DNA from 3 places in the Paenibacillus sp. Y951 genome. Region 3 is predicted to be linked to each of the others. Evidence: predicted binding sites of a transcription regulator. Region 3 holds the regulator's gene; each other region holds the start of a gene.
What was found. Region 3 encodes LexA, which represses DNA repair genes until DNA is damaged. Its sites were predicted from a motif close to CGAACATATGTTCG; they were not measured.

Region 1 (10,303 bases), on a different contig from region 3:
ATTCATATTGGGATACGTTTTCAGGTAATCGGGAAAGTAAGTCATGATATGATTCAATCCTCCGAAGATATGAGACTTATTTCGAAAAAACAGCAATCTTTCTATTGAAGTATATTCTAAGATGATAGAAGGAATCAATGCATATTTTATAATGATAAAGCGCTTACTACATGAAACCTTACGTTATGCTTCCGATGTACTTTTCATTTCCAGGAAAGTAAATCAAGTAGCTAATGAAAAATTTGAGGAGGTATTATCTTGTCTGAACAAAATAAAATTAGAATAGGTATTATTGGTGGGGGAAATATTGGCGGTGTTCATGCCAAAGAATTTACAGAGCTAGTTCATGAATGTGAAGTTATAGCGATTACCGATGTCTATCTAGCGGCTGCCAATGATAAGGCTAAGCAATATGGCATACCATATGTAGCTGAAAGTGCCGAAGCTTTAATCCAGCGTGATGATATTGATGCTGTAGTTATTGGTGTGCCGAATCAATATCATGCGGATTTAGTGCTACTTGCGCTTGAAGCGGGTAAGCATGTTCTTATCGAAAAACCAATGGCTATTAATGCTGAATCCGCTCGACAAATTGTAAAAGCAAGTCAGAAGTCCGACCGTATTGTTATGGTTAGTCATCAAATGCGCTGGGAATCGATACCTATGCAAATTAAACAGCAAATAGATCGCGGTGAGCTAGGAAGAATTTATACAGCAAAAACTGGCTGGTTCCGTCGAAAAGGTATTCCAGGCTGGGGGACTTGGTTCACGCAAATGAATCAGTCAGGTGGCGGACCACTTATCGATATTGGTGTTCATATGCTTGATTTGGCACTATATCTAATGGGTAATCCGAAGCCGGTTTCAGTATATGGCGCAACCTATGCGGAGTTTGGTCCAGTGCGTAAGGGGATTGGAACATGGGGTACCCCCAATTGGAATGGAACCTATGATGTAGAGGATTTGGCAACAGCGTTGATTAAGATGGAGGATGGCAGCACGCTATCACTTGAAGTGAGCTGGGCGGTACATATGGACACGGATAATAGTCCATTTATCCATCTGATGGGCTCTGAGGGTGGAGCTAGCTATCAAGGTGCTAAAGGCAAGTTTTTAACTGAGAAATTCGATACTCCAATCGAGACAGATCTGATTAAGCCTGACAATGATGAAGGCGAACGTGCTCGTATGAGCCGCCACTTCTTAGCCTGTATTCGTGAAGGTAAGCAACCAATTACATCAGTATGGAGTGGATTTACGAATAATCTTGTACTAGATGCGATCTATGAATCGTCTCGTACAGGTAATGAAGTGAAATTGAATTGGGAACTTGACTAAAAAAGGAGACTTCATATTATGCTTAGAGGCTTATCAAGTGCAGGGCTAGGAGCGTTGGAAAGTACTGAGCAGTTGATCCACTTAGCAGGAACATATGGCTTTGATGTTGTAGATATCGAGGCGGAGTCATTGATTCAGCAATATGGAGTAGACAAGTCAAGGGAGCTATTGACTCAGAATGGTGTTGGCATCGGTTCAATTGGTTTGCCTGTAGAGTGGAGATCAACAGAGGAGCTATTTGTACAGGGGATACTTAAGCTAGCAAAAGCAGCAGAAGCAGCGTCTACACTAGGCTGCTATAGCTGCTGCACCTATATTCTTCCTTCGACGGACATAAAGGCTGCGGCATTTATGACGACTGCTATCCGCCGCTTACGTACATGTGCACAAATACTTGGTGCATATGGTATTAGATTAGGGCTAGAATTCGTCGGTCCACACCATCTACGTACAACCTGGGCTAATCCTTTCATTTGGACAATGGAGGAGACACTGGCTTTAATCGAAGCGATAGATGAAAGAAATGTCGGCCTCTTGTTTGATTCTTATCACTGGTACACCAATGAAATGACGGTGGCGGATATTAAGTCGCTAAGGTCTGAACAGATTGTACATGTTCACATTAATGATGCGCACAATGTACCAGTATCGGAGGCACTTGATAACGGGCGACTATATCCGGGTGAAGGCGTTATTGATTTGGTAGGCTTTCTGAAGGGGCTTCAAGCTATTGGCTATCAAGGGGCGATTTCTCAGGAAGTATTGACGGCAGAAGCTCCAACGGAGTCTGTAGAAGAACTTGTACTTCGCTCTAAGCGGGGCTTTGACAAAGTTTTCGTTGAAGCAGGAATATAACAGATCTAGGAAAGATTGGCATTGTCGAAACTAATCGTATTTTCATACAGTAGTAGAAAAAACGCCTAAACCCTTGTATTTACTAAGGTTTAGGCGTTTCTTCTATATATACAATCTCTCATCATTAGTTCTAGTGTAAAGTCGCATTTTTGGTATATAGTTACTAAATTCCAAACTGGTCGACACTAATGCGAGTTCTAATTTATCGTCAAATACATAAGTATTCTCCGGAAAAGATTCATAATGATTCATAAATTTTGTGAAAGGTAATTGAAACAAATAGTAACTTCCAAGTCCATACATACCTACGTAAGGATCTTCATAATCCCACCCTACATAAACATTACCCGTGAAGGGAGGGGAATGTAATAAGTCGTCTTTTGTGACAATATCCCACTCATAGGGCATTGCTGACCAGACTGGCCAATTTTTGTTTGCTAAGTATCTTTCATATCTATGAGACTTAACATTGCAAAATGCTTGAAAAAAAATTTCCTTTAGGGTTGTTGAGTTAGATTTTCGCAATCTAACAAATCTATTATAAAAATCTCTCTCACTGAATGTTGGAAGGTTCATATTTAATTCTCCTTAAATATATTTTTAATGTAATCCCTTACCTTCTCATCGTTGCTACAGTACGAATCTATCCATTATCATATTATTAATTGCTAGTTTGATCTTTCATATGAGGACAGTAAAGATTCATAAGTCTTACCGTTTCTTGATCGAGATTTTGATCTCTATCAACTAATTGCTCACTTACTTTTTTGTTTTTTTTCTCTGACCAGTTTTGTCCGAATTTGAATTTGCTTGTCATCTCTTCCACATGGATTTTAACGATGGCAGCAGCCGCGACCTGTTTTGCATATCCTTGATCGGAAGGAACAATCGCATCGTAGCCGCCTTCTGGCTGTAGCTTTTCCATAAATGCAGTAAATACATCACATTTCACTTGAAGATCATGAACAACTTCAGCTTGACCTCTAAATAGTACGGATTTGAAAAATGCGGTTGCAGGACAAGCATATTTTGGATCATTCATATAAGAGGGGATGATCGCGTATTCTTTGGCCACAGAGAAGCTGACCTTTGAATTGGCTGCAAGAGTAGACATTTTTTCACCGATTTTACTTCCATGAAAATAAATATCTCCGTTGTAATATACATAGTTAAGCGGTGTAATGTTGGGATAGCCGTCTTCTCCGATCGTCCCCAGGAAACCAAAAGTCATTTCTTCAAGAAAAGCAATGACGTCCTCGATATTTTCATCACCCATAGCAAACTCTTTTCTTCTCACGAACAATCACCTCTACATTAGTAATGAGATTTATTGTATAACTAGAAGAGACAATTAAAAAGGTCCAATTTATAATCTTTTTACTGTACCACTTTAGAGGAGTGAGCAAGTTGGAGCTGTATTTGCCTTATTATAAATATTTTGAGCAGTATGGTCACAAAAGTGATGCTTTATTTCATGCGTTGAAAGCAGGGATATTGAGAGGCACTATTTCAGCGGGGACGAAGCTTCCTTCGAGTAGACAATTGGCTTCGACATACGGATTATCTCGTGGCACCGTTAATGTAGTTTATGAGCGATTGCATTCGCAAGGGTTTGTTCGAAGTGTAATGGGAAGCGGGACATTCGTTATCTATCATCAACTTGATGTTAACGATAGTTCACTTAAGTTGCCTGTAAATGATGCTGAATTGTCAGATTGGGGCAAACGTTTAGTAGAAATTGAACTTCATCGAGGAGAAGTTTCGCAAGTTCAACGTGGAAGTGCTAATCCTATATCCTTCACTTTAGGACAAGTAGACGTAAGACATTTTCCAGTTCATGAATGGAATCGACTAATGTTTGAGCAAGTGCGAGAACAATATAAGAAGGAGAGTGTCGATGCCTATTCTTCAGAGGGACATGCGCCGCTGCGAGAAAGTATCGCGCAGCATTTACATACATTTAGAGGGATAAAAGTTAATGCTGACAATGTTGTTATTGTTAATGGTTCTCAGCAAGCGATCGCTTTAATCATCCAATTGTTAATTAATGAAGGTGATGCTGTAGCAATGGAAAACCCTCATTACGTTGGGTTACGCAATGCTGTGCACTCTGTTGGAGGGAAGGTTCATGCTTTTCCTGTAGATGATGAAGGGATTGTATTTGCTACTAGTAAAGCTTGCTCATACAAACTATTAATTGTTACACCCAGCCGTCAATTTCCGAAAGGTGTTGTTCTTAGTATGGAAAGAAGACAACAGCTTTTGCAGTGGGCTGAGGAAAATAATGCATACATTATTGAGGACGATTATGACAGTGAATTTCGCCATTATGGAAGAGCGAATGAACCGTTAAAGTCTTTAGATCGGAATGGAAGAGTCATCTATATCGGTACATTTTCAAAAACTATGATGCAAAATATTAGACTTGGCTATGCTGTATTACCAGATGCATTGAAAAATTGGTTCACGATTGCTAAGAAGGTGTACGAAAGACATCCTAGTTCCATTATTGAACAACGTGCACTTGCGGACTTTATGAATACGGGGTTATATGATCGACATATTAGACGGATGAAGCGGATATATCGTAAAAAAGCGGAGCTATTATTAAAACTTCTAATGGAGCAGATGCAAGATGTTTTAGAGCTTTATCCAATCGATGCAGGCTTACATATTTACACAAGATGGAAAGGGATGGAAGTGGAGTTTGAGCCGTTTCTAAGACGTTGTGAACAATTGAATGTGCAGGTAGCAGATGTAAGAGGGTCTTATCTAGGGGATAGTGAACAAGCGTTTTGTCTAGGTTTTGCTCATCTGGATGAGCAGCAAATTACGGATGGTGTCATGCGCATGGTAGAGGCACGGAGCAATGTTGGGGTTGTCCAGAATGTCCAATCCAAATAAAAATCCAACCAAACTTAAAACCCGAGAATGTTGGTTTAACAGCATTCTTGGGTTTTATTTATATCCAATCAAAAATGCGAAAACTAAGCAAGATTACTGTTCAAGCTAGTTTCAAACGTATCAATAATAACGAGGAAATGTTCTGCTTCGCGAAACACATGATCTGCTAGTAGTGGATGAATAATGCTTTTAATGCGGCAGGCTTCAATTAAGTCTTTAGCAGTCTTTTTGAAGTCACGAAGCGATGTAACGGACACTCTATTTTGATCAAGGAATTGATCAAGCAGCGGCACTGTTTGCGCTTGCGGACGCATCGAGCTTAAATCCTGTGCTTGAAATAGTAATTGGTCAAATTCCTGACTGAAGTTATTAGCTTGTTCTACGAGCTGACGCTCAGAAGGATCGAGTAAGTGACTAATGAATTTGGCATGATCGGCCATGATTTTGAGGAAGAACACATTTTCATCGATGATCGCATCAGGTAAAGGCTCTAATCGTCCTGCATTTAATTCTGATAAGCGGTTTCGGAAATAATTAGCTTCCCTACTAACATGATCAACGAGTAGCGGGAAGTTATTGGCACCAGGTAACTGACATGTAACGATTAGACCAAGTACTTTTCTTTTGAAGGCCCAAATATAAGAAACGGCAGTATGGACATCTTCATTGAATTTTCTAATTACATTAGGATCTGTTCCGAACGTAAGAGCATTAGCTTTATTTTCGATAGCCTCAAACGTGGAGTAAAATTGGTTCGCTTCATTAATCAATTGAGTATCGTCACATCTGAAACCTAATCTAAGAAAGAGCGAATGTTCCTTCATGATCCGTGACCAAAACCTTATTTCTTCCAAGGAACGAACGACAAACTGATCGGCCAATGACAACATCTCCTTTGTAAGTTCAATCATTTAAGACTATATGTAAAGGGATTTCGTCCTATGTCTGTCATTATTAATGATTCGCAGTAAAGATAACGAAATTGGAATTTTTTAAAAGTTGCATATATAACGTTTGTTTGGTGTATAATAAAATAAGAACAAGTGTTCGTAAATGGAGGATGGTGTTAGGGATGTCAACTCATGAGCGCTCTATACTCCTTGTAGATGGCCAATCATTTTATGCGAGCATTGAAAAATCTGCCCACCCGGAATACTTGACGAAGCCAATTGCTGTAGGCAATCCAGAACGCCGATCAGGCATAATATTAGCGGCATGTCCGATTGCTAAAGCATGTGGTGTATCGACGACTATGAGGGCGAGTGAGGCGCTAGCTTTATGTCCTGAGCTTGTAATCATGAAACCACGTATGCAACGTTATATTACAATTTCATTGTTAATTACGAGAATATTTGAGACTTTCACTGATCTAGTGGAACCGTATTCTATTGATGAGCAATTTTTAGATGTTACCGGGTCTATGGGGATGTATGGGTCTGCCGAAGAGATTGCGCGACAAATACAGCATAAAGTTATGTTATCAACCGGAGTATGGTCTAGGGTAGGAATTGGTCCTACGAAAATTTTAGCTAAGATGGCAACAGATAATTTTGCTAAACAGATGAGCGAAGGGATATTTCGTTTGGATCAAAGCAATATTGAGCAGCAGCTATGGTCTTTGCCAATCGATAAAATGTTTATGGTAGCCTCACGTATGACTAAGCGATTTGTAGGGCGTGGGATTCATACAATTGGTGACATTGCAACAATGGAATTACCTGAATTCAAGCGGATGATGTCTAAAATTATGGGCAAGCAAAGCGACATTCAAGCTGAATATTACTGGCAAACGGCTAGAGGGATAGATCCTAGTCCAGTCGTTTCATCAATATATGGAAAACCTAAGTCAATTGGTCATGGCAAGACGCTCAAAGCTTCATTGTACGACCAAAAGGAGGATATCGAGGTTGTATTACTCGAACTCTGTATTGAAGTATGTAGTCGAGCGCGGAGACTTGGATACCAAGGAAGAGTCGTAACCCTTGCTGTAGGCGAGACAGATGGTAACCGGAGATATACATTTAATCGTCAAATGACGTTACGTCATTTCACATCCATTACGCATGAGCTTATCACAGTTGTATCGCGATTATTTAATGATCATTGGAGAGGCTTGGCAGTGAGCCATATTGCGATATCGCTTACGCAGTTAACGGGAGACGATGCGCAGCAACTCGACCTATTCAATGATCGTGCTAAAGTATATGAGCTGGAGAAGGCTGCAGATCATATCAAAGATCGTTTCGGAGAAACTGCGATTATGCGTGCATCGTCTTTATTAGACGTAGGGGTGGCTCGTGAAAGAGCAGGACAGATCGGAGGGCATTTTAAATGAGTAAATTGGATGGTAATGAGCGGTGGAAATCGAAAATGCTTCTAACCGAGCACAAGGAACAGTATGATCAACGGGACAATAATAAATTAACGGGCAGACCTACGCCAGAAGAGCTGACGAAGATTCGAGACTATATTATACTGCCACATATGATTACGATGATAAAAAAGTGTATGGACGATATGGCACTCTCACATATTGCTTTAAAGGGAGTGGTTATGAGATGCTTAGAGACCATCATGTTCCGCGTTTCCGACGATTACTATGTGCTAAAGAGAGAATTGAAAAATCAAAACATAGAAGTAGTTAGTGAAGAGACGAATGATGGTATCCTTTATTTTCGATATTATTGTAGAGGATATGAAGAAAGGTTTGGCATTGTGAGAGAAGCAATGCGTTCTGCGATAAGCATTAGGATGACCAAATATACAGAGGAGCTTGGAATCAAACTGAGAACGGGGAAAGAGTAATATGGAGGGGATAGTATGGCAAAGTATAAGGGGACGAAACGACCTACTAGGGATGAAATGATTTTGGAAGATATGGGCGAGCGCCTAGTCGAAGCCTATCAAGAAGAAGTAGAGCTGCAGCTAGAGGTTTGGAATTGGGATGAATCTGTTACAGGGAAAGTAGTCAAATTAGATTCACGAACAAGACTTGTTCACATTGAAGGAGACGGCAAGCTAACGAAAGTACCCTTCATGGACATTATGGAGATAAATAATGCCAATTAGTTTGAAACAATATAGATGAGCTCGCTGACCGCTTGGTAGCGAGTTTAAGAGAGAAATAAAAAAAGTCTTGCGTCGTGCGCGGCGTTGTGATATATTATTTCTTGTGCCGCGTCTCAGTAGCTCAGTCGGATAGAGCACTCGCCTTCTAAGCGAGTTGTCGGGGGTTCGAATCCCTCCTGGGACGCCATTACTATTCCATTTAACGATTACCATATAGAAGAAACGCCTAAACCTTAGCAGTAGCAACGGTTTAGGCGTTTTTTGTTATAATGCCATCTTGGCGAGAATATGCTATGCTTTCAATTTTTATCACCTTCTAACCGATATTTGTTTGAGTTTCTTGAACTTAGTTTAGTTTGATTGAATAATGTAGTACAATATATTTGAACTTATTGCATAAAATACTGATTAATTATTCGGATGCACCGATAATCTATCACCTAGCAAATCTCAATCAGATACTTACTACAAACTACATGATATAGACGAAATTTATGCGAAAGAAATATCGAGATCATTAATTGAGGGGGAATGAACAATGAGTGAACAATTATTGAGCGAAATGTTAGATACGTTGCAACAAATAAACAATCGACTAGAACGAGTTGAGACTGAACAAAAAGAAATTCGTAGTGAAGTTAGTCAGATCAAAACCGAAGTTAGTCAGATCAAAACTGAAGTTAGTCAGATCAAAACCGAAGTTAGTCATATCAAAGTGGAAGTTAGTCATGTCAAAGCTGATACTTCCGATATTCCATTGATTCGTCGTGCAATACTTGAAACGCTAGAATTAGTCAAGGAATCCGATAAGAAAACAACATCTACTCTTAATACTCATGAATTCGGCATCGATATTCTGAATCGTGAGCAGTTGAAAGTAAAAACAGATATAGAGAAATTGAAAAATAGATAATTGATTATTAAGTGGGTGTAAATTTGATAGAAGAAACGCCTAAACCTTAGCAGTAGCAACGGTTTAGGCGTATTTGTGTGCTCCAATATTATTTCTTTAGTAAGGCGCAGTGCAAGCCATGCATTATTAGCAATGCATCAATCAGCTAAGCTCTCTTTAATGTTAAGTAACTCGGGCAGCTTGTCGAAAAATATATCAACGATCGCTGGATCGAAATGCTTACCGCGTTCTTCACGGAATAATGCTATTATTCTATCGATATCCCAAGCAGGCTTGTACACTCGTGCAGTACTTAATGCATCAAACACATCAGCGACTGCTGTAATTCTTCCGAAGATGTGAATTTCTTCTCCTGTTAGGCCGTGAGGATAACCTGTCCCATTCCATTTTTCATGATGCTGCTCTGAGATAATAGCGGCGGTATGAAGCAGCTTGCGCTGTGATGATCCGAGTAGCTGCTGACCGATTAAAGTGTGGGTTTTCATAATCGTATATTCATCTACTGTGAGCTGATCAGGCTTGTTCAAGATATTATCTGGAATAGCGATTTTGCCAATATCGTGCATAGGCGATACGTCACGAAGCAACTCTGCCTCAGCTTGACTCAGTCCGCAGCCAAGCGCTAAAATATAGGAATATGCGGCAACACGCTTAACGTGATTAGCGGTTTCGCGTGAACGCAGCTCGCTAATTTCTCCCATGACGGAAATTAGCGAGCGTTGTGTATCGACAATTTCCTGATGTAATAGAAACGTTTCTAACGACTTACCGGCATAAGAAGCTGCAAGCGTCAAATACTCTAAGTCTTGATCGGAAAAAACAGCGGCTTCCGTCATTTTATTAATCGCTTGATAGGCGCCGATAATGATATTGTCACTGTTGCGAAAGGGAACTGTAATCATTGATGTTGTGCGATAGCCAGTACGCAAATCATTTTCTATGTTGTGACGCGGATCAAGATAAGCATCTTCAATAACGATAGGAATGCCTTGTGCGACTGCCGAGCCGACAATACCTGACCCAGCCATAATCCTAATTTCATTGACGCCGTGAGCTACGGTTGTATAAAGCTCATTGTTGTCATGATCAATGAGCCAAACGGAGCAGCGGTCAGCAAGAATCATTTCTTTTCCCATATTAGCCATTAGCATAAGCAGATCTTGTAGATTGTGAGATACTGGGATTTTCGCCACATAGCTGAAAATAATATGCAGTAAACGTTCA
Region 2 (10,303 bases), on a different contig from region 3:
TTATTTGTAGGGGTTTTCTTAATATTTGGATTAGTTTTATTAATAATTGGGCTAAGAAAAGGAATTAATAAATCTATTTGAAGTTATTTCTCTAAAGTTGAACTTTAGTTCAATACATCATGGAGTAGATTGCGAACGGGCAGCTGCTCCATTTACGGATTTGCAGGTTGAGCGTTACGTGCAGGCGCTGCTGCAGAAGGACATGGAAAGTCTGGAGCTTCATTTGGGGATATACGATGACAACGAAGAAACGAAAGCGCTAGTGAAGCGGATGCTTCAGAAGTATGAAGTATCACTCGATCTGAACTCGGTAAAGATCGTATCGAAGGGCTACGATGAGCAGGAGGATCAATACTTTTTCGAGCTTCGCGATAGTAACCAGCAGACGCACGAACTTCGGTTAGGCAGGGGAGAGCTTAGGGTTGTGGACGAATGGTTGATCGTCCAAGCAACAGACAAATGAAGCATTGCAGCAGTCGTTCAACTCCACTCTGAGCCCCTTTGAATGGCTATTGCATACGTCAATGAGTTAGAAATCACAGAACGCCCTGTTTCTTGAGATAACGGGCAGGAAATGAGAGATAACTTATTTCTCAGCGACCTTCTTGCACTTTGGGATCGTCAGAAGGTTTAGTGAAAAAGAGCGGAGGGATCATTTGAAAAAACTTTTTACAGCAATCCTACTCATTTTAGTTGGAATTATTTTATGTGCGGCACCGCAAGCTGAAGCCTTGTCCTGTGCTCCTCCACTTCCCGTTAAGGAGGAGATGGACCATAGCGCCGTCGTTTTTCAAGGAAAAGCAGTCGAGATTAAAAAGGACGGACTTACTGTGTTCCAGATCGATGAGGCTTGGAAGGGTGTAGAGACCTCGCAGCTTGAGATTTATGATAACGGGTGGGATCCTTTTATTAAAGATACGGAGTATTTGGTATTTGGAAGCGTTCAGGAAGGAAAACTTCGCATGAATTTGTGTGGGCGAACGGGACCTTGGGACAACGCAAGGGAAGCGGCGATGAAGGATTCAGGCATCAAGTCTATTAAACCTGGATTAACAATGGAGGCGGAGCAATTTAAACAACAGCGAGGGTATGCTATTCCGGCGATCATAGTAGTCATCATTGTTGCACTTCTGCTGCTGTACATCGTATTGATAAGGAATAAACGGAAACGGTGACGTTTAAAAACATTTTAATGGGAAGGTGCTAAGGGATTATGATACTCAATGAATTTCCGACATTTGAGGCAGTCTAATTTATTGATCTAACGAGGTACTATACCACAATAATCATCGGGAAAAGGCAGCTGTTAAATTGGCTGCCTTTTCCACGCTAACGGTCAGATTACTTACAATAAAAGGTGGCTTAATAGTGAAGACCTTAATAAGTGCTTTGTCCAAAAGTAAAAAGGAAAAGCTTGTTATGACACCAATAGCTTTTCTCACAGCTAATTGGTTTCTAATTACTGCGATGAATGGTTAGATAATTTGTGAAATAATTAAATGGCTTGCGCTCTTATATTTCAACTATATGTATCGGAGCAGTTGAATAAACAAGATGAGTTATATAGCTGAATGATATTGAGGTGGGTTAGTTGAATAAGAAGTATGATCCACAAAATGAAAAGTTCTATATAAGATTTTGGGCGAATGTAGAAAAGAAGGTTATATATAAATTTATATTCGTTCTAATGTTCGGACTATGTGGTGCATTATTTGCTACTTTAATGGCAGTGCTTATGTTGCGTGATGTGGATTTCAAGTGGACTACTGTATATATTGGTTCTGCTTTTACTGTTTCAATAATACTAAGTCCATTTGATTACCATAGATTCAGAAAAAAATACCGTGAACATGTGAAATTTCATCAAGGCGATAGATTCTCAAGGAAGGAGGTCTAACTAATGAAAATTAAAAAAATAGTATTTATTATGGCACCAGTTGCTGTCGTAATTTTTCTTTGGTTATCTGGTTTGATTGGTTTATGGACTGGAGGGATGGCTTATATTGCGAATAACACCAAAGAATTTACTGATAGAAACGGTCATGTTGTACAAGGGGAATATACCATAGCAATAGACTTGTCAAATTTAGAGAGTAATATCGGAAAAGAGTTGTACAATGACGGTACCTATAGAATATATGTATCCTGGGTTGATAATACAGGAAATAGAAATACTGGCGGATATAGAATTGGTTTTAGATCCAGTGGACGTTATTCTTTAACAGGTGCTTCATTAATTTCGGGGGGTCATCATGCTACCGTGAACGGAAATTCATTTACAACAAATATGATCGCTAAAATGACAGCACAATATAACAGCAAAAAATACACCAGCTCTGTATATAGTGTGAGTGGGTTAAACTATAATGACGGAGATGATTTTTCTTTCTATATTTTCCCTTCTAAATCTTATGAAAAACAAGAAATCTCATTAAACGAAACAGGAATAGTACATTTAACCGTTACAGAACTTTTTAAAAATATCTGGAGCAAAAAATAAGGGGCTTAATACGCTAACAGGCAGTTTATCGCAACAAAAAAAGTAGATATTGCGTATAGAACTATAAATTAAGTACGAGGAGGAAATATGATGAAAAGAATTTTGAACACTTTGATTTTTATCATTCTCACATCTGCTTTTACAGGATGTACAGTATCCGAACCTAATCTCAATCAAAATGTAATCAGTACCATTGAGAATATACCAGAAGAGACACCAAAAGAGACAAATGAGGAAAATACGGAACAAACAACTGAAGATAACGACACTAATGATTATTCATTAATTATTAATAATTCAATTATCACTCTCAAAGACTGGGATAACAAAGTTGATTTGCAAAAAATATTAGGCGAACCAACTTCGCAGAATATTGAAGAACTGGGTAATGAGGCAGATACGCTCAAAGGGTCATTTATTAAAACATTGAAATATGATGGACTTCAAATAGAACTTATTTCCCCTAAAGAAAATGGTAAGGATTTTTGGATAATTGAAATGGTGGTTATCAAAAAGGACTACAAAACATCTAAGGGAATTCAAATAGGAGATAAGATTGAAGAAGTTAAGAATTCTTATCCTGATATAGAGATAGCTCTTGACGGGAGAACGGACCCGAATAATTGTGCATATGTATTAAATAATGAGCAAGTTGAGTACCTGCAATTTGAAGTAAAAGAAGGTCTTGTTAGTGAGATAAAGATTTTTTACTTAATTCCCTAACGGAAAACGATATAAATAAGCGGTAGCCTTGTTAGGCAAATGGAGAACGATAGTTGAATAATAAATACGAACCAAAAAATGAGTAGTTCTAAGCTTTTATCACATATTGACGGATGAATCGCTTGACGTGTTTAATGATCACACCTCTGTTTTTACTCGATTGTATGAAAAGCGTGAAGCCTACAACAATTTAATTGATCTGATTCCGCAGTCTATAGTTATTCCTGGAAAAACAGATATCAAAGAAGCAAGGCTGTGGTTGCAGCAGCATGATCCACAGTTTTTATATCTGAAGGATAATATCGAATATACACCATGATATTCCTTTGAAATAACTTTTAAATGAATAGACTTCCACACTATAAATATAGGAGTTGACCAAATGGAGACAATATTAACAGAAGAAATGATCTTGGATGACCTAATAAAAACATTTCGTCGTTTATTCGGTTTAAATGTAATTGAAACTACTTCAATAAAACGAGGTTGGTTAAACTTAAAATGGAAAGTTACCACTGATGCAGGGGAATTTCTACTTAAACAATACAACAAACAAAGATATAAACTATTTAACCCAGAGGAACTATTGTATGCAATTTCTCAACAGATTCGATTGTATGACCAAGGTCTAGCGTGCCCCAAAGTATTATCACAGAATGAAAGAATTTTGCTTGAATCTGATAATGGAGAACTCTTCATGGTGATGGAATTTTGTCAGGGGAAAATAGTTCCACCAGGTAAAACCAATGTCCATCAAATATACGATTTAGGTCGAGCAACAGGAAAAATGCATCGATTGTTAAATGACGGGACACTGGGCATTAAAAATAGTCCGCAATTTATTCCTCCAAGCCGTGAGGAGCATTTAGCACATTGGAACTCAGTTTGGGAAAAGACTAATGGAGTTGGTAAACCTCAGTTGCTTGCTGTTATAGAAACTCAATTTAAAGCTACTGAAGAAATGGATATAGAAGTACTCGAATTACTTCAAACAGGATGGGCGCATCGTGACCTCTGGGTAGATAATCTTATATTTAATGATAACGGATTAACTGCAATTCTAGATTTTGATCGACTAAAGTATGACTATCCGCAACTTGATGTAGCTCGTGCTGTTATGTCATGTGCCTTAGATGATCATTTAGATGTCTCCCTAGCTTCGGCGTTTATGGAAGGGTATAGTGAAGAACGCAATGTGGTAGAGGGCTATTTAACATATTCATTACAGTTGTTGTGGTATATGGAAAGCACATGGTGGATTAATGCTAACATGGATCAGCATAGTGTACCGCCTGCTCGCTTCGCAAAGGAAATGATTTGGCTTGCTGATAGTCAAAAAAACATTTCGGCTTTGTTAGGAAATATTTAGACAATGCAAAACAATAAAGATGGAATGAATGCCACAATTAAATATATATAGAAAGGGAGGAACAAGAAATGTTTCCTATATTAGAGACAGAACGATTGGTACTAAGAGAAATTTCAAAGGATGATGCGGAGGGCATATTCGCTTGTTTTTCTAATGAAACTGTAACTCGCTATTATGGGCAAGATACATTAGATCATATCGAACAAGCAGAAGCTTTTGTTGATTTTTTTGCAAATAGCTATAAGGATAAAAGAGGAATACGTTGGGGAATTGAAATAAAAGGAACTCAGGGAATAATTGGGACTGTAGGATTTAATGCTTGGTCTCCCAAACATAGACGAGCAGAAATAGGCTATGAAATACATCCTCAGCACTGGAGAAAGGGCTATATCTTCGAAGCCGTATGTAAAGTGATTCAATATGGATTTGATGAATTCGGTCTGACTCGCATAGGGGCAGTCGTTTTCGTAGATAACGAAGCCTCCAATAAATTGCTAGTCAAAGCTGGATTTCAAAAAGAGGGCATTTTGAGAGATTATATGTATCAAAATGGAATAGCACACGATACATACGTATATTCGATTCTTAAAGATAGAGAATAATGAAAAAAAGCTAGCGCAGTGGGAGAATGCCCAAACTGTGCTAGCGCTTAAGATATAAAATATTAATAGCGTGAAATAAATGGTGGGATTTGCTGTAATGATTGAACGGATAGAAATTGACCTTTAGGCTCGATATTAACATCTATAATATTGTAGCACCATTCATCGGGAACAACGACATGAATAGCGTGGATGCCAGCAGATAATGCAGGAACAATATCATTGCGAATAGAGTTGCCAATCATCCAAGTTCGCTCACGATCGAATGAATTAGCAGTTAGCAATTCATCCAATGCAGCAATATTTTTCTTCTGACGAATATATATACGATCATCAAAGTAACGATCAAGTGACATATCTTGTATTTTGCGCAATTGAATCTTCTGCTCTCCACCTGTATAGAGAGAAAGCTGATGTCCTTGCTGCGTTAATTGTTTCAATGTGTCCTCCATATGAGGATAGGCTTCTGTCTCATGACCGTAAACGTCCAGTCCAAGCTTCCAAAGTGTATCAATCTCAATAGGGGAAGAAGCACGACCGTGTAATTGGCAATAATAATGATACGTATCGATAAAAGATTGCGGGAAATGTACGCTTTTGAAGCCACTCTCCGCAATAAGTAGAGTATCAAGTGTAGCCTGCTTAGCTTTTACCTCATCAACGGTTAATATAGAATGATTGAACCAACTTACAACTTGCTGGGCAAATTGTTCTATAGATTGAAAGAAATAACGGTTACAATAGATTAATGTATCATCAAGATCAAATAAAATTTGTTGCGACATAGTGTGAAAACTCCTTATCTACATGGATGCTACTATGTTCAATCTAACCTATCGAAGTGATACAGTCAATGAATAGGAGCTGCGTTACGAGAAATGACACTATTGTGCGTGACGTTGTTTGCACTCTAGTAATTTGTTCTTAATATAGGAAATGCGGCGCTGTACATAGAAGTCTTTACTTTCTCGACGTAATTCTGAAGGCTTAACTTGCTCACCCGTATCGTTATTTTCAATTGTTAGTCTACCATCATCAAAAAAGGTGAACGTAAGATCTCGCTGAGGTGGGAATTTCTCTACGAAACGAAAATGTTGACGATTGGAATGCATGTTAATCAAGCCTCCTAATAACGAATTATTAGAACATGTGTTCTGATAATAGTATACCAAACATTTGTTCGTATGGAAAGAGTTGTTTTTTTGACGTAAACTAGTAGTTAGAAGCGTTTGCATAAATGGGAAGGATGCGAAAAATGTTAAGAATACAAAAATTATCTAAATCAATTCCAGGCGGCCCAAAGCTGTTGAAAAACATTACTTTCGATGCTTATGAGGGTGACTTTATAGCGATTAAAGGTGCAAGCGGAAGTGGAAAATCTACATTATTGAAATGTCTCGCTCTTCAACAAAACTGGACATCTGGCAAATATATATTTAATGGGAACAATATATTTGAAGGTGGAATTCGGGCAAAGTTAAAGTTGAAGCAAGAAGTTGCGTACTTAGAGGAAAAGCCTTTCTTATTTCCAGATAAGACGGCGTTAAAAAATGTAATTATCGGTGCAATAGGCCAAACTCCGGCATGGAGAAGATGGACAGGCTTGATGCGGAATGATGATTATATGGGCGCAATGGATATGATTGAAAAGCGTGGTTTGCTTGATAAGGCTAAGATGAAAGCAAAGCATCTCAGCGGTGGAGAACAACAGCGTATTGCGATTGCAAGAGCGTTAGTGCATGGTGCAAAAGTTATTGTTGCCGATGAACCCGTTGCAGGTCTAGATCCACATGCAGCCGAATTAGTATTAGCTGAATTAAAAGCGCTATGTAAAGAACAAGGTATTATCGTTATTGCTGTCCTTCATCAAGGAGACTGGGCAGAACGATTCGCTGATCGCGTGATTGGTCTTAATGGTGGGGAGTTGGTTGTTGACGTGTACGGACGCAGACTAACAGAAAGAGAAAAAAACCTTATATAGGTAGTTCAAAAAGCGGACTTTGATAACGATGATGATGCTGACGTAGGTTACTCGACATCGAATATGAAGCGAACTTGGAAAGTACGGTTCGCGTGTACGTAATCATGTACACTTGCGCTTCCGTCTTTCTCAAGTATCGCTCCATCTTCTCGGTTCTGAAAGCCCGCTTTTTGAACCTTCATTTGAATTGGTAGTTCAAAAAGCGGACCTTCATTTTAAGCTTCGGGCGTTGGCCGCTTGTGTACTCGTACCGTACACGTTGCTGGGTTTTGTGCTCAGGCCCCCCTATTACAACTCAAGCATTCATCAATAGGAAATACATCAAGTAGCTGGTGTAGCTTTTATTGAGGGATGCTTTTTTACTGTATGATCATTACTAATGAGGTCTATTAACTACACCTTCATACGAAAAGCTCATTTATTGACATGGTGATGAAGAAAACACATATACATAGTTATAGTGGAGGTGTAGTAATGATTCAGCTTGGCAGTATGATCGCTTTATTCGCGATCGGCATTGTTATTATTTGTGGGATATGTATGTACGTGCAGAAAAGTATTAAAGCACAAAGCTACATTAGCTCGTCGTTGTATGGAGAAACGATTCAACTTCTGCAGGATAAGCATGATTTGCATCGCTTTGGTATTGGTCAGTTTTTGAAACGACAATATGGTGAACTTAGTTCATTCAGTCTATCGTTCAACACATTAGGAGTGCTAGCGACATCGTTGTTGTTGTTCGCACCGCTAGTGAAGAATGGAGGACTAGAGCTTGTCTTGATCTTATTCCCTATTATAGGTGTTGTGTTTGTACTACTATCAGCAATGCTAGCTCAGCTAATATCGTCACAGCCTACCGCTGGTGGATTATATCATGTTGTATTTCGCCATTCAGGATCAATGCTAGCAAGTGTCATTGGTAATCTTAAACTAATTGCACAAGTGAGTCTTATTATATGGTATAGCTACGGCTGCACTTATTTTATAGCTATATTGCTAGCGCCGCATACGTCATTTTTTCAGCAACAGTTTGGATTTTATAGTACTGCTATTGTGATCGTATTATTACAAGTTATGATCAATAGTTTGAAAAGCTCGTACATAAGATCGCTCCAAGTCGTCGGATTATTATTACAAATAGTAGGCATTGTAGCATTGATTAGCTGTGTCACGATGACGATGTTTGCGAATGGTTATTCAGCTATCTACATATTCATTTCGCAGCATAATGCATCATCGTTGTATTTGAATGCAGGATCAGCTACCTTTGCTCAAATTGGTTTGCTTATTGCTTTAATGAGTAAATGGTTTGTTGGAACAGAGGAGGCTTCAAGTGGAGCTGAAGAAACGCTAGAACCAAGAATTCGTACACCATGGTCGATATTTCTTGCTAGCAGCTACACTTATATTATTGGATTTATCCTATTACTTGTTCTGTCTAATCTCGTGATGAACTATAGTGTGAACGGGAATATCGCTAACATCGAATTATGGTTAACTTATCTTGTAGCTGAATCGAACGCTTGGGGAGATATTTTAATCATCATTGCTATACTGGCTTGTTGGCAAAACAGTCAAAGCAGCTTAACCCATGCTTCCAGAACGATGCTTGCGATGGCGAGAGATCGTATGCTGCCATTCTCTAATAAACTAGGTATGGTTTCATTCAATCGGCAAATTCCCCATATCGCAGTAACAGTAGTAGGGATCATTGCGATCATTATATTAATTTTTCTCGGTATTCTACAAGTGAATGCGATACTTGAAACGATGGCTCTGGTCGTTGTTGTCTGTTATGGCAGTCTATATGTACTTACGCTCTACTTCACTAGAGATGTAAAGCTAGATTCACTTTGGACAATTGGTGACTGGTCAAATTCGGTGCGCTGGATATTAATATTTGCTCTACTAATTATCGTTGCAGCAGCAAGCTATTATGTGAACTATTATGTATTGCTTAGTATTGGATGTATACTCATTGTCGGGATGATCTACACCTACGCTTCAGTAGGTTTCGCAAAGCTAATGAATAACAATAGCCAATTTACAAGAGATACTTTTGAGCTTGAGGGAAAGCTACCATTGCAGTGATGGGAAATGTTGCGGAAATGATGGTAATTTCCATAGGTATTTCCCGGGGAAGCGCATAAAGTTACATTTTCTTTCAATATTTCGACGTTAAAATGATAGCTTAACAGCAGGAAATGATGTCGAAAGAATACGGATTTTCGTCCAATTTTGCCAATAAAGTCAGTTAGGCGTTATAATGGTGATTAGAAGTTATGAAAAGTTTTAGATTACGCTTTCGAAGTTACTTTTCATCGTAGGAAGTATCACGAGAAGCTATGAAAAGTTGTAGGAGGGCTTTATGGAGCAACAGGAACAATCTTCACCTAGCCTTGAGACACAATTGTTAAATGAAGCTTTGACGTATTATAGCTTTCTTGAACAGCCGACCATCTTAGTCGGACACAGTGGTATGAATAATACAACGCGTATTGTTCGAGATGGCAATAAGCAATATAACTTACGAATTTATAATAATCATCAGGATAAAAGTAAGCTGCAATTCGAGCATGAAATACTAGAGCAATTACAATCCGAACCAGAATTACACATCATGTCGCCGATTCCAGTGTTGAATCGAATTGGCAGTACGATCACGGAATTATCTAACGGGAAATTAGCTGCGATGTTTCACTATATTGAAGGTGTCAGACCTTCGATTGACCGTGTAGAGCATATCGCTTGGCTTGCTACAGCTGCTGCAAAGCTAAGTAAAGGGCTGGCAGTATTGCAAGTGGAAACCAAGCCAGCATATACTCCGTATTATCAATTGGCAACGAATTACGAACCACTTCATGATGAGCGCATCGATTCTTTGTGCGCAACAACGGTGACTTTAACGGAAGTGAAACCGCATCTGCTACGAATTAAGGAAGAGAGAGCTGCGTTAGAGGCTATGCAAGATGATTTTGCTTCGTTACCTCAGCAATGGATTCATGGTGATATTAACTGTAGTAATGCATTAAGCTTAGATGATCAAGTTGTCGCCATATTAGATTTTGAATTTGTGACAGAAGATGCTAGAGTAATGGAACTAGCTGTATTGCTAGCGGAACTTATTA
Region 3 (10,303 bases):
TTGAGGGAATAGAACTTCTTAGTTAACGTTAATTCAAAATTATTATATATCTTGTAATTTTAGTGAATATTGATTCGTAAAAGTTACGATGGAGTATAAGATGAAACAAGAAAATATATCAAATGTTAATAAACCTTCAACAAAGGTAATGACTGAGTTTTATCGGTATATATATAACAATATTTATCCAAGACTAAGTGAGCAGGTGAAAGATGAGATTCTCCGAGATTTTTATGGAAATGAAAAAGATTTAAGCATATCGAAGGGCAAGAAAAAACCTTAGTTTAATACAAACAAAGCCACTTCGATGGAGTGGCTTATTCAAATACGCTTCATCTTATTACAACATTCAAAATTAAAAATCATTCTCTCAAATTGTCCCCAAAATCGTCCCCCAACATTGCAGTTCGTAACATAATGTTACTGGTTACCTATTTTGAATTCATTGATAATACTGGATTCTCACTGATGTTACAGGCTATAAATTGGTGTGGTTCTTATACCGCACCCAAGTTCACCAATGGGAACTTGATCAGTATTTGACTCATTATTAATAAGGGGAACCCTTGATGCTACTGGCATTGAGGGTTTTTCTTTTTATGGGGTAGTGCCATTATTGGTGAAAATAGGAAAAAGGTATGATGGCGGGAGGGAAGCCTTTCCTTTAGACTTGATGAGGAGCTTGTACGCGTCAATGCAAGATCGAGAAGAGAAGATGAAATTAAGGAGTGTACATTATGAATGAAATGATAGAACAACAGAAGGATTTTGGTTTTGCGAGAGTATACGCGATTGAGTTGCTGTACAAAGAAAAACCGTTACTTGATCGCGAACTACTTTATGCCAAAATGGAGCAATATACTGGAAAAACAGATCAACCGCAAAATGAAGATAACAAGAGCGGCTCGCTGGCCGTATGGGAACCCTATGAGCAGCCGGAGCAGGGCGATATGCTTCATTTTTTTCATTTGAATTATATGGTGGAATATTCAGAAGGAGAAATGCCTGCGCAAACAAGTATTACAGGTATGAGTCCGCGCCCGATATCCGACTATGAAGAAGCAGTTCAGCAAAGTTGGCATTGGAATGAAGCCGGCCAAACTCTACAGGAGTGTAGCTACACATTGATGCTCGTCGATATGATGGCATCTGGACTGGAACCGAAGAGAAGATTGGAGCTACATACGAATGCGCTTCGTGCAATTTTGGAAATTGCTCCTTGTGATGCTATTTATTTTAGAGAAAGCAAAAAGTTGGTTGAGCCGCGCATGTTTTTGACTGCTGTTGATGCAGGAGAACTTTTATACGGAGCAGTGAACGTTCGTTTTTATAATGTTGAAGGCACTGGAAGCAACCGTCAGGAAGGTCTTATGGATTCCGTTGGACTCGCTGCACTGGGCATTCCTGATGTGCAATGCCACTTCTATGATATGGATACTTCTGAGGTAGCCGACATATTGACAAATTTTTCTTACTATTTGTTTAATCAAGGCGATATTATTACGGATGGCGAAACGTTAGGCTTTACAGAGGAGATGCGTTGGCGTTGCGAGCATCAATATGCACTGGCTGCTCCGCACCGCGTTGTAATTGATCTTGATCCCGGTCAGCCATACTATGCGGGACGTCAGGGCAGAGCTGACGAATAGTCGATAAATTGCTAACAGGGCGCCTTGTTATAAGGCGCCCTGTTTACAACATATTAGTTTACTTAGGAATGATGACGACGATGTTTTTTAGCGATTACAAGTACTCTTTGACCAGGACTAATTCTTAAAACTTTAGTTCTTCTAGCAACACCCATAGGAGTCACCTCCATATTCAGATAAAACTATTATATGAAAGTTAATTGAATTTGCTCTAGACGGATATAACCATTTGAAGTTAATTGATTAAGTATAAGAGGGGGAATGATTTGATATTCCCCTCTCGACTGATTAAAAGAAAAACGGGAGTAAAAATAAAGCTCCGATCGTTGAAAGTGGAACTCGACGCTGGAAAAATCTGCGTCTAGGAAAAAAGCCAGGATGAAAACCAAATTGTCTATAGGTAGATTCGTATTCTTGGAAACCAGTCATTCTATCTGCCATTTCATTTGTAGGAATTGCAAGTGTGACATAATCTTGATCGACATGAGCAATAAATCCGTCATATGAATTACCGTCTGTAGTTTGAATACCGACATATTTATTCATACAACTCCAACAAATTTCTTCATAACCATTACTTTCCATTGTTAGCCTCCTTAATATCTGACTCACAATAGTCTATGGTCTAGAAACTATAATGCACATGACATTCGCCTATTAATATAAAAAGAAAATTTTAATGGAAATCAAGCAAGTACAAATCATAAGTTAATTTAGCATTGTATGTTCAAAGGTGTTAATGTAAAATATAGTAAATTAATGTTAAGGTGGGTTATTCATGAAAGTGTTTGTTTATTTTCGGCTTAAGCATGCTTTGTATATTATTATTTCTTTGTTGCTGCTTACTAGTTGTGCATATCAGCAAGTCACGACGATTACTACAAGTACCTCTAACGAAATAACAGCTGAGGGGATGTTAGCTAATCCTAATCGAGACTTTTTCCAATATGAAGAGGGCTTTTATGTTAACGCAACTAGAACAGGGGAGACTGAATTTGAATACACATTAGGTAAGGAAATTGGTGAAATAACTAGAACTTCAACAAAGGCAAAGCAATACCAAAGTGGAACAGCTAATATGCTACCAGTGGGCACGAAGCTTTATGAAACGGATGCGTCTTATATTGTAGCTGTTGTAGAAAATGTTGAAATTCCTTATACGCAAATAATTAGTGCTAATGCAGAGTGATAGGTTCTTTAATCTATATTAGATATTAGAATAAAACTAAGGCTTGAAGCTCAAGCCTTAGTTCCATATAACTCATCTAGAGTAACGAGTGTGAATCCTTTATCCTGTAAATCTTGAATAATATAAGGGAGTAGTTCGACCGTATTACTAATATGCTTACCACCAAATGAATGCATAAGAATGATACTATCTGGCTTTGTATTATCGTTAATCATTTTCCTCATTTCTTCAACTGATGTTCCAGCCCAGTCCCGAGTGTCTACATTCCATCCCACGAAACTTCTACTATCGTTTTTCATAGCATCTCTAACTACATCATTAACAGCTCCATAAGGGGCTCTAATCCAGTCTGGCTTAAAACCAATAGCAGCTTCTATTAACTCATCAGCCCGCTCTATTTGTGCAACAATTTCTTCACTAGTAAGCTTAGTCAAATCCGCATGATTATAAGAATGATTGCCTATGGAATGCCCTTCATCCACAATTCTTTGAAGAACGGAGTCGAGTTTTTCTACTTGTGTTCCAACAACGAAGAAAGTAGCTTTTACTTTATATTGTTTTAATATATCTAAAATAGCAGGAGTATACTTTGTATCGGGACCATCATCAAACGTTAGTGCGACATATTTTTTAGTTGCAACATCTGGATCAGATGGTTGAATCGGTTGTTCGGTAGATTCGGGTTCAGTAACCGTTGGAGGCTCTGTTGGTGCTGGTTCAGTAGCGGTAGGTACTTTTGTTGTTTCTTGCTCTGTACTGTTATGTTCTAGTTCAGGTATCTCTGTACTCGCTGGTAATTCTATGTTTTCAGGTGTAGATTCAGGCGATATTGTAGGTGTTGGTGATGTTGCTAGGTCATTCGTAATCTCATTCGTAATCTCATCATTCACTTCGTCATAATTATCTGGTTCTTGTACAGAAGGTGGTTCTGTATCGTTAGATTCTGGCTGTTTATTCGATGTAATGTCTGACGTTTGCTCTGAATGAATAGATTCTGTTAACGCTGAAGATTGTGAGAATAATGGTAAAATAAAATGTTGGACAGCTTTCGATTGGATACTGAAAAAGGGAATGATCATTGCAATGAATAATATTAGTGCGAAAAGTCGTCGTCGTTTTCTTTTTTTCTTCTGCTTGATTGTAACCATTCTTGTAGTCGTTGATTGATCAGGGATGTACATGACTTCACGCCTTTCGTAAAAACACAGAGAAGTATGCTTTAAATTGTTAGGAATGGGTTAAATATTCAGTGTGTTGTTCTCTTATATACTAAACGTATGAGGGAGGAAAAAAGTTTGCGAATTATAGAAAAAAAAGAGCCTTACATCGCAATGATGTAAGACCCTCTTAGAAATCAAATTATAGGTTATAAATTATTGGAAAATTTCAATAATTACTACTAAACCTCACAAGCTATTCCATCACCATCACGATCTAATTTCTCAGAGTAACCAGGATCACCCTTCATAATTGGAGCAGCACCTGCCTCACGAACTTCTGTACAGTTTTTATATACAATATTCGATGGTATAGATGTCGCACTACTTTCTGTATCCGTAGGATTTTTGCCAAATATATTTTTCGGTTTTGTTACAATAAATAATACTTTCTCACCGTTGTCGTAAGCAGATAATTGATGGCCGACCCAACTGCCAGCCCCTCGATTATCACTTGGATTAATATACGCTACGCTAGCGCCTTCTCCACCTTCTGCACACATTGCCATTGGCCACTCATCGCGATCATAGCCTTTCATAGTGTCAATACCTGCCAAAGAATTTTTACGATTTCCATCTGCTCCTTCGCGGTCGATAGTACACACATCTGAATGACCATTTTCTATTGCGCTATAAATATGGAGTGCGGTTTCAGGATAGCTATCGCTAGGGAATTCAAGAATATAATCATAATCATCGGGTTCCGTTTGCGTGGTAGTTACTGGTGTGACGCTTGGCGATGGAGTAGCTACATTGTACTCAAGTTCGACAACTGGAGACATGTTCTCATCTTCAGGAGAACTACTTGCATCTTCATGCTTAGATTGATCAATCACTGATTGATCAACAACGGATGGAGCTGTTATATCAGTTCCGCAAGCAGTTAACAATAACAGAAGCAAAAGGGAACATAACATAAACCATTTTTTCAAAATACTCACTCCTAAAACTTTTCATAGTCTTCTAGTTAGGGCATGCTGTGATGAAAAGTTACATCGAAAGCGTAAGCTAAAACTTTTCGTAGTCTTCTAGATAGGGCATGCTGTAATGAAAAGTTACATCGTAAGCAAAGGCTAAAATTTTTCATTTTTTAATTCAATAAAAATAGACCATCAGTTACATAGTAACTGATGGTCTATTAAAGTATGCATATAATGAGAATTAGATAATCAATGCATATCACGGAATAATCCGATTACTTTACCAAGTATAGTTACTTTTTGCAATCGGATTGGCTCCATAGAAGAATTTTCTGGTTGCAATCTAATATGATCTTTTTCGCGGTAGAATGTTTTGACGGTTGCTTCATCATCTTCAGTCATAGCAACAACGATATCACCATTGTTAGCTGTTTGTTGTTGTCTAACAATAACCATATCTCCATTATGTATTCCGGCTTCGATCATGCTTTCACCGACAACATTTAGAATAAACACATTATTATCTCTAACAAAATTAGTAGATAGCGGGAAATAATCCTCAATGTTCTCTGTAGCGGTAATCGGTATACCAGCAGTAACTTTACCTATAACAGGAATATGCTTAACTGGAAAAGGAATGATATTACTATCTTCTTCAACTGTATCTTGATCCAAAATTTCAATCGCACGAGGCTTAGTTGGATCACGACGAATAAATCCTTTTTTCTCTAGGCGATCCAAATGACCATGAACCGTAGAACTTGATAATAATCCAACTGCTTCCGCAATTTCGCGAACAGATGGTGGATAACCTTTGTCTTTAACTTCTTGCTTAATAAAATCTAATATAGATAGCTGTCGCTTTGATATTTGTTTCATCAAGATCATCTCCACATTTTATTAGGCAAATTATAACATAGAACTCGAGTTCGCACAAACATAAGTTCTCAAGAATATATGTTCGTATTTTTATTGGAATCCATTGACACGGAACGTCTGTTCGTGTATTCTAAAAACAGAACAAACGTTTGGGGGATGATTTTCATGTCAACGTATAATCCATATGCATATCGCAGTTATATAAGTTCCAGTAACAGTAAGAGAGACACTCAAGTACATAAGCAGTCTGTTCGGTTTTCTCTACCAAAGGTATCGATGATCAGTAAAGGGTTTTTTATACTTACGTTAACTGCACTTATTGTAATGAGTTTGTTTTTGTTCAGTGCTACAGCTTCGACTACAAATGGTGATTCACTGATGGATGGTGAAACGATTGTCGCTGTAGGTGCTGGCGATACACTTTGGGAAATTGCGAAGCATCATTATAGTAATACTTCAGATATTAGCTATATTGTATATCTTATTAAAGATCGTAATCAGTTAGAAAATACGATTATTACTCCTGGTCAGCAATTAATATTACCTTCATTATAATGATTTTGAATATTAGTCTGTAAAGTTCATCGATAGAAGATGCAACTTTATAGACTTTTTTGTTATAATGAAATTATTGTTCTAAAATCAAGAAATATGTGAAGTTGCATCTCCTTGAAATTCATGTCAACATTATGGGATTGCTAGCTAGAAGGGAGTGGAAGAAATGGATATGGAGAAATTGATTGCTCGTATTAATGAGCTATCACGTAAAAATAAGTCAGAAGGTTTAACAGCTGATGAGACAAAGGAACGTGAAGAATTACGTAAAAAATATCTTCTCAACTTTAGATCTAATATGAGACAACAACTTGATAATATTGAGATAGTTGATGATGATGACCAAGGTGACAATAAAACAGTATTAAACTAAATATTCATGCAAATAGTTAAGAGGGGGATTTATATTGTCGCGTTCTTGGGAGAGAAAAGTTAAGAAAAATATGGCTACTGTTAATAAAGCACGCAAGAAATCAGGTGCTGGAAATTTAGTTATGAATGTTGAGAAGAAACAAGAAACTCGTTTTACTGGTCGAAATTACATTTTACCTGCAGTACTTGTTCTATTTATTGGTATGTACAACTTTTTAATGCTGATGGATCCTACATTTAAATTCAATACGATGTATTGGATAACGATTGTGAGTTACTTCTTACTTGCAGCATTGTTCTATTTCCGCAAACCATACCTAACAATAGGAAAAGACTATGTTCAATCTCGCAGAATGATGGGGGACAAGCAGTTATTTGCTGCTGCTATTAAAGAAATTAAAATCCAAAGTGGATATGTCATTATCGTTCCCAACCATGGTAGTAGTTGGACATACTCTAAGCTGTTTAATCGCTTCCCATTGCAAGATATGTCGGCAGCATTAAAGAAATTTGCTGAGAAACATGACATTACATTTACAGAGTAGAGCTAGTGATTATTAATTATGTAATGAAAAATTGTATGAATAGATTTGAATAGGGATAGTAACATGACTTAAGGGGAGAAACCGACGTGAAGAAGGCAGTACTTTTTGATTTGGATGATACGTTACTGTGGGATGATCGCAGTGTGAAAGAAGCATTTCGTGTTACATGTGAATTTGCCCAAGCAGAAACTGGAGTTGATCCAGAGGCGCTAGAACAATCAGTTCGCCAAGAAGCTAGAGCGATCTATGAAGCTTTTGACGCTTTCCCGTTCACAAAAATGATCGGTATTAATCCGTTTGAAGGACTTTGGGCTCGTTTTGCTGAAGGAGAACAACAGGAATTCCGTCAACTTCAACAATTTGTACCTTCCTATCGTACGGATGCTTGGACGAAGGGTCTAGCAGCACTTGGTATTGATAATGCAGAGCTAGGTGAGAAATTAGGCGAAATGTTCCCAGCAGAGCGCAGAAGTCGTCCTATCGTCTATGAAGAAACATTTGCAGTATTAGATCAATTGAAGGATCAATATAAATTATTACTTCTAACGAATGGTTCGCCTGATTTACAACGTGAAAAGCTGGCAGGTGTTCCGCAGCTTATTCCTTATTTCGATCATATTATTATTTCTGGTGAATTTGGGGAAGGCAAGCCTAGAGCTTCGATATTCCAACATGCCCTAAGCCGTTTAGAACTAGAAGCAGAAGATTGTATCATGGTTGGAGACAAATTAACTACGGATATTCTTGGCGCTAATACAGTTGGAATGACTTCTGTCTGGATTAATCGCCACGGTATAGACCGCAATGATGATATTATTCCTACACATACGATTACTAGCTTGAATGACTTATTCGAAGTATTAGCTTAATTACTTAATAGAAAAAGCATCTGATGTACACAAATGTGTAGGTCAGATGCTTTTTTTTGTTATTATTATTTTTGGAACGCAGGATCTTCATGCGGATGAGCAATCCAGCCTTCTGTTTCTATAAATAAGCGAATAGCTACTATTTTTTTGTTATCCATTAATGTGAAGAAGTGAGGGATGTTCTCAGGAACAGAAATCAAGTCCCCAGCTTCAAGTTCAACATCGAAATATCCTACATCGTCAGTACCTTTAATAATAAAGATTCCTTTACCAGAAGTTATTGCACGAACTTCATCTTCAGTATGTGTATGAACGTTCTCGAATTTTTTGAGTAAGTCTTCAAGATTCGGAGTACCTTCTGATAATGTAATAACATCCCAAGTTAGATAGCCACGACGAGCAGCAATTTCACGGATTTCATCATCGAATGTAGCAAGAATTTCTTGCTTCTCTTCATCAGTAAGATCAAACTTCTCTTGTAGACCAACACGTAGCTTGGAAACATCCCAATGTTCATAGATTACGCCTTGTTGTTCAAGGAACGCGCCTACGTTTTCTTCTCCTTGAATACGTTCGTCTGTATTTCGAATTCTTATCTCAGCCATGTATTATTCCACCTTTTCCAATAGGAATTAAATTCTTATACGTATAATTATAAATGATATTGATGTACTTGTCGATTATTTACCTTTCAACTTTGGTGAATTTCTGATAAAATTTGTGTTAGTGATTTTGGGAAGGGTGTATATAATTGTTAATTAGCAAACTTCAAGAAGAACTTCAAAAGAGAATTCTTATATTAGACGGTGCAATGGGAACGATGATTCAGCAGGTTGATTTGACTGAGGATGACTTCGGTGGCGCTGAATTAGATGGCTGTAATGAGATGCTTGTATTAACGAGACCGGATGTCATTCAGTCTATTCATGAGCAATATTTAGCCGCTGGTGCTGATATTATTGAGACGAATACATTTGGCGCTACAAGCGTTGTACTAGCCGATTATGATATACAAGATAAGGCAAGAGAAATTAATTTAGCAGCAGCAAAGCTAGCAAAGGATGCTGCTATCAAATATAGTACGCCAGAAAAACCGCGTTTTGTTGCAGGCGCGCTAGGTCCAACAACGAAAACTCTTTCTGTAACGGGAGGGGTTACGTTTGATGCATTAATAGATAGTTACTATGTGCAAACTGTTGCGTTAATTGAAGGCGGCGTAGATGTTATTTTACTTGAAACTTCGCAGGATACACTTAACGTTAAGGCAGCTAGTGTAGGTATTAGACAAGCATTCGAAACAACAGGGATTACATTGCCGCTAATGATCTCGGGAACGATCGAGCCGATGGGAACAACGTTAGCTGGACAAAGTATAGAGTCCTTCTATATTTCTTTAGAGCATTTGAAACCGATATCTATTGGCTTAAACTGTGCGACAGGTCCAGAATTCATGCGTGATCATATTCGTTCTTTAAGCGATATTGCTCGCACTGCAGTATCATGTTATCCGAACGCTGGATTGCCTGATGAAAATGGTCTATATCATGAGACACCGCAATCACTAGCTCATAAAATCGAAGATTTTGCGAAGCAAGGGTGGTTGAATATTGCAGGTGGTTGCTGTGGTAGTACGCCAGCACATATCGAAGAACTGGTAAAAGTTCTTGCCAAATATGAGCCTCGTCCACAAACCGGTGATCATTCTGACGCTGTCTCAGGGATCGATACTGTATTTATTGAAGCGGATAATCGCCCAATTATGATTGGTGAGCGTACAAACATTTCTGGTTCTCGCAAATTTAAACGACTTATCAAAGAAGAAAAATTTGACGAAGCTTCAGAAATCGCGCGTGCACAGGTGAAGAATGGTGCTCATGTCATTGATATCAACTTGCAGGACACGGATATTGATGAGGAGTATGCCGTTCATAACTTCCTACCGCAAGTAATGAAGAAGATTAAAGCGCCAATTATGATTGATTCCACATATGATCATATTATTGAACTAGGTCTGAAATACTCTCAAGGTAAAGCGATTATTAACTCCATTAACCTTGAAGATGGTGAGATTAAATTCGAGGCGATCGTACCATTAATTCATCGTTATG

Region 1: a site for LexA is predicted at 6,134-6,147, ahead of AC1TPB_RS09120 (DNA polymerase IV). Genes of this name have one in related genera too.
Region 2: a site for LexA is predicted at 6,364-6,377, ahead of AC1TPB_RS17490 (phosphonate ABC transporter ATP-binding protein). Genes of this name have one in related genera too.

The regions. Positions count from the first base shown of each region.
Region 1 is NZ_JBXCIY010000005.1:131,702-142,004, reverse strand. It holds gene AC1TPB_RS09155 (AraC family transcriptional regulator) at 1-6, opposite strand, end outside; gene AC1TPB_RS09150 (Gfo/Idh/MocA family protein) at 259-1,338, shown strand; gene AC1TPB_RS09145 (sugar phosphate isomerase/epimerase family protein) at 1,357-2,193, shown strand; gene AC1TPB_RS09140 (hypothetical protein) at 2,296-2,769, opposite strand; gene AC1TPB_RS09135 (pyridoxamine 5'-phosphate oxidase family protein) at 2,855-3,490, opposite strand; gene pdxR (MocR-like pyridoxine biosynthesis transcription factor PdxR) at 3,601-5,097, shown strand; gene AC1TPB_RS09125 (DUF2935 domain-containing protein) at 5,181-5,978, opposite strand; gene AC1TPB_RS09120 (DNA polymerase IV) at 6,170-7,432, shown strand; gene AC1TPB_RS09115 (YhjD family protein) at 7,429-7,902, shown strand; gene AC1TPB_RS09110 (YolD-like family protein) at 7,918-8,166, shown strand; tRNA gene AC1TPB_RS09105 (tRNA-Arg) at 8,277-8,353, shown strand; gene AC1TPB_RS09100 (hypothetical protein) at 8,705-9,079, shown strand; gene AC1TPB_RS09095 (HD domain-containing phosphohydrolase) at 9,217-10,303, opposite strand, start outside.
Region 2 is NZ_JBXCIY010000013.1:17,059-27,361, forward strand. It holds gene AC1TPB_RS17435 (hypothetical protein) at 1-81, shown strand, start outside; gene AC1TPB_RS17440 (hypothetical protein) at 98-463, shown strand; gene AC1TPB_RS17445 (hypothetical protein) at 657-1,175, shown strand; gene AC1TPB_RS17450 (hypothetical protein) at 1,592-1,897, shown strand; gene AC1TPB_RS17455 (hypothetical protein) at 1,901-2,500, shown strand; gene AC1TPB_RS17460 (hypothetical protein) at 2,588-3,223, shown strand; gene AC1TPB_RS17465 (hypothetical protein) at 3,351-3,542, shown strand; gene AC1TPB_RS17470 (phosphotransferase) at 3,606-4,592, shown strand; gene AC1TPB_RS17475 (GNAT family N-acetyltransferase) at 4,661-5,194, shown strand; gene AC1TPB_RS17480 (HAD family hydrolase) at 5,257-5,979, opposite strand; gene AC1TPB_RS17485 (hypothetical protein) at 6,079-6,306, opposite strand; gene AC1TPB_RS17490 (phosphonate ABC transporter ATP-binding protein) at 6,450-7,175, shown strand; gene AC1TPB_RS17495 (hypothetical protein) at 7,223-7,357, opposite strand; gene AC1TPB_RS17500 (APC family permease) at 7,650-9,266, shown strand; gene AC1TPB_RS17505 (phosphotransferase enzyme family protein) at 9,544-10,303, shown strand, end outside.
Region 3 is NZ_JBXCIY010000029.1:12,447-22,749, reverse strand. It holds gene AC1TPB_RS23500 (YolD-like family protein) at 1-26, shown strand, start outside; gene AC1TPB_RS23495 (hypothetical protein) at 101-283, shown strand; gene AC1TPB_RS23490 (DUF4261 domain-containing protein) at 738-1,649, shown strand; gene AC1TPB_RS23485 (phosphatidylinositol kinase) at 1,938-2,234, opposite strand; gene AC1TPB_RS23480 (hypothetical protein) at 2,428-2,838, shown strand; gene AC1TPB_RS23475 (polysaccharide deacetylase family protein) at 2,889-4,019, opposite strand; gene AC1TPB_RS23470 (excalibur calcium-binding domain-containing protein) at 4,238-4,987, opposite strand; gene lexA (transcriptional repressor LexA) at 5,225-5,854, opposite strand; gene AC1TPB_RS23460 (LysM peptidoglycan-binding domain-containing protein) at 6,020-6,409, shown strand; gene AC1TPB_RS23455 (DUF896 domain-containing protein) at 6,576-6,782, shown strand; gene AC1TPB_RS23450 (hypothetical protein) at 6,817-7,326, shown strand; gene AC1TPB_RS23445 (HAD family hydrolase) at 7,413-8,195, shown strand; gene AC1TPB_RS23440 (1,2-dihydroxy-3-keto-5-methylthiopentene dioxygenase) at 8,261-8,800, opposite strand; gene metH (methionine synthase) at 9,007-10,303, shown strand, end outside.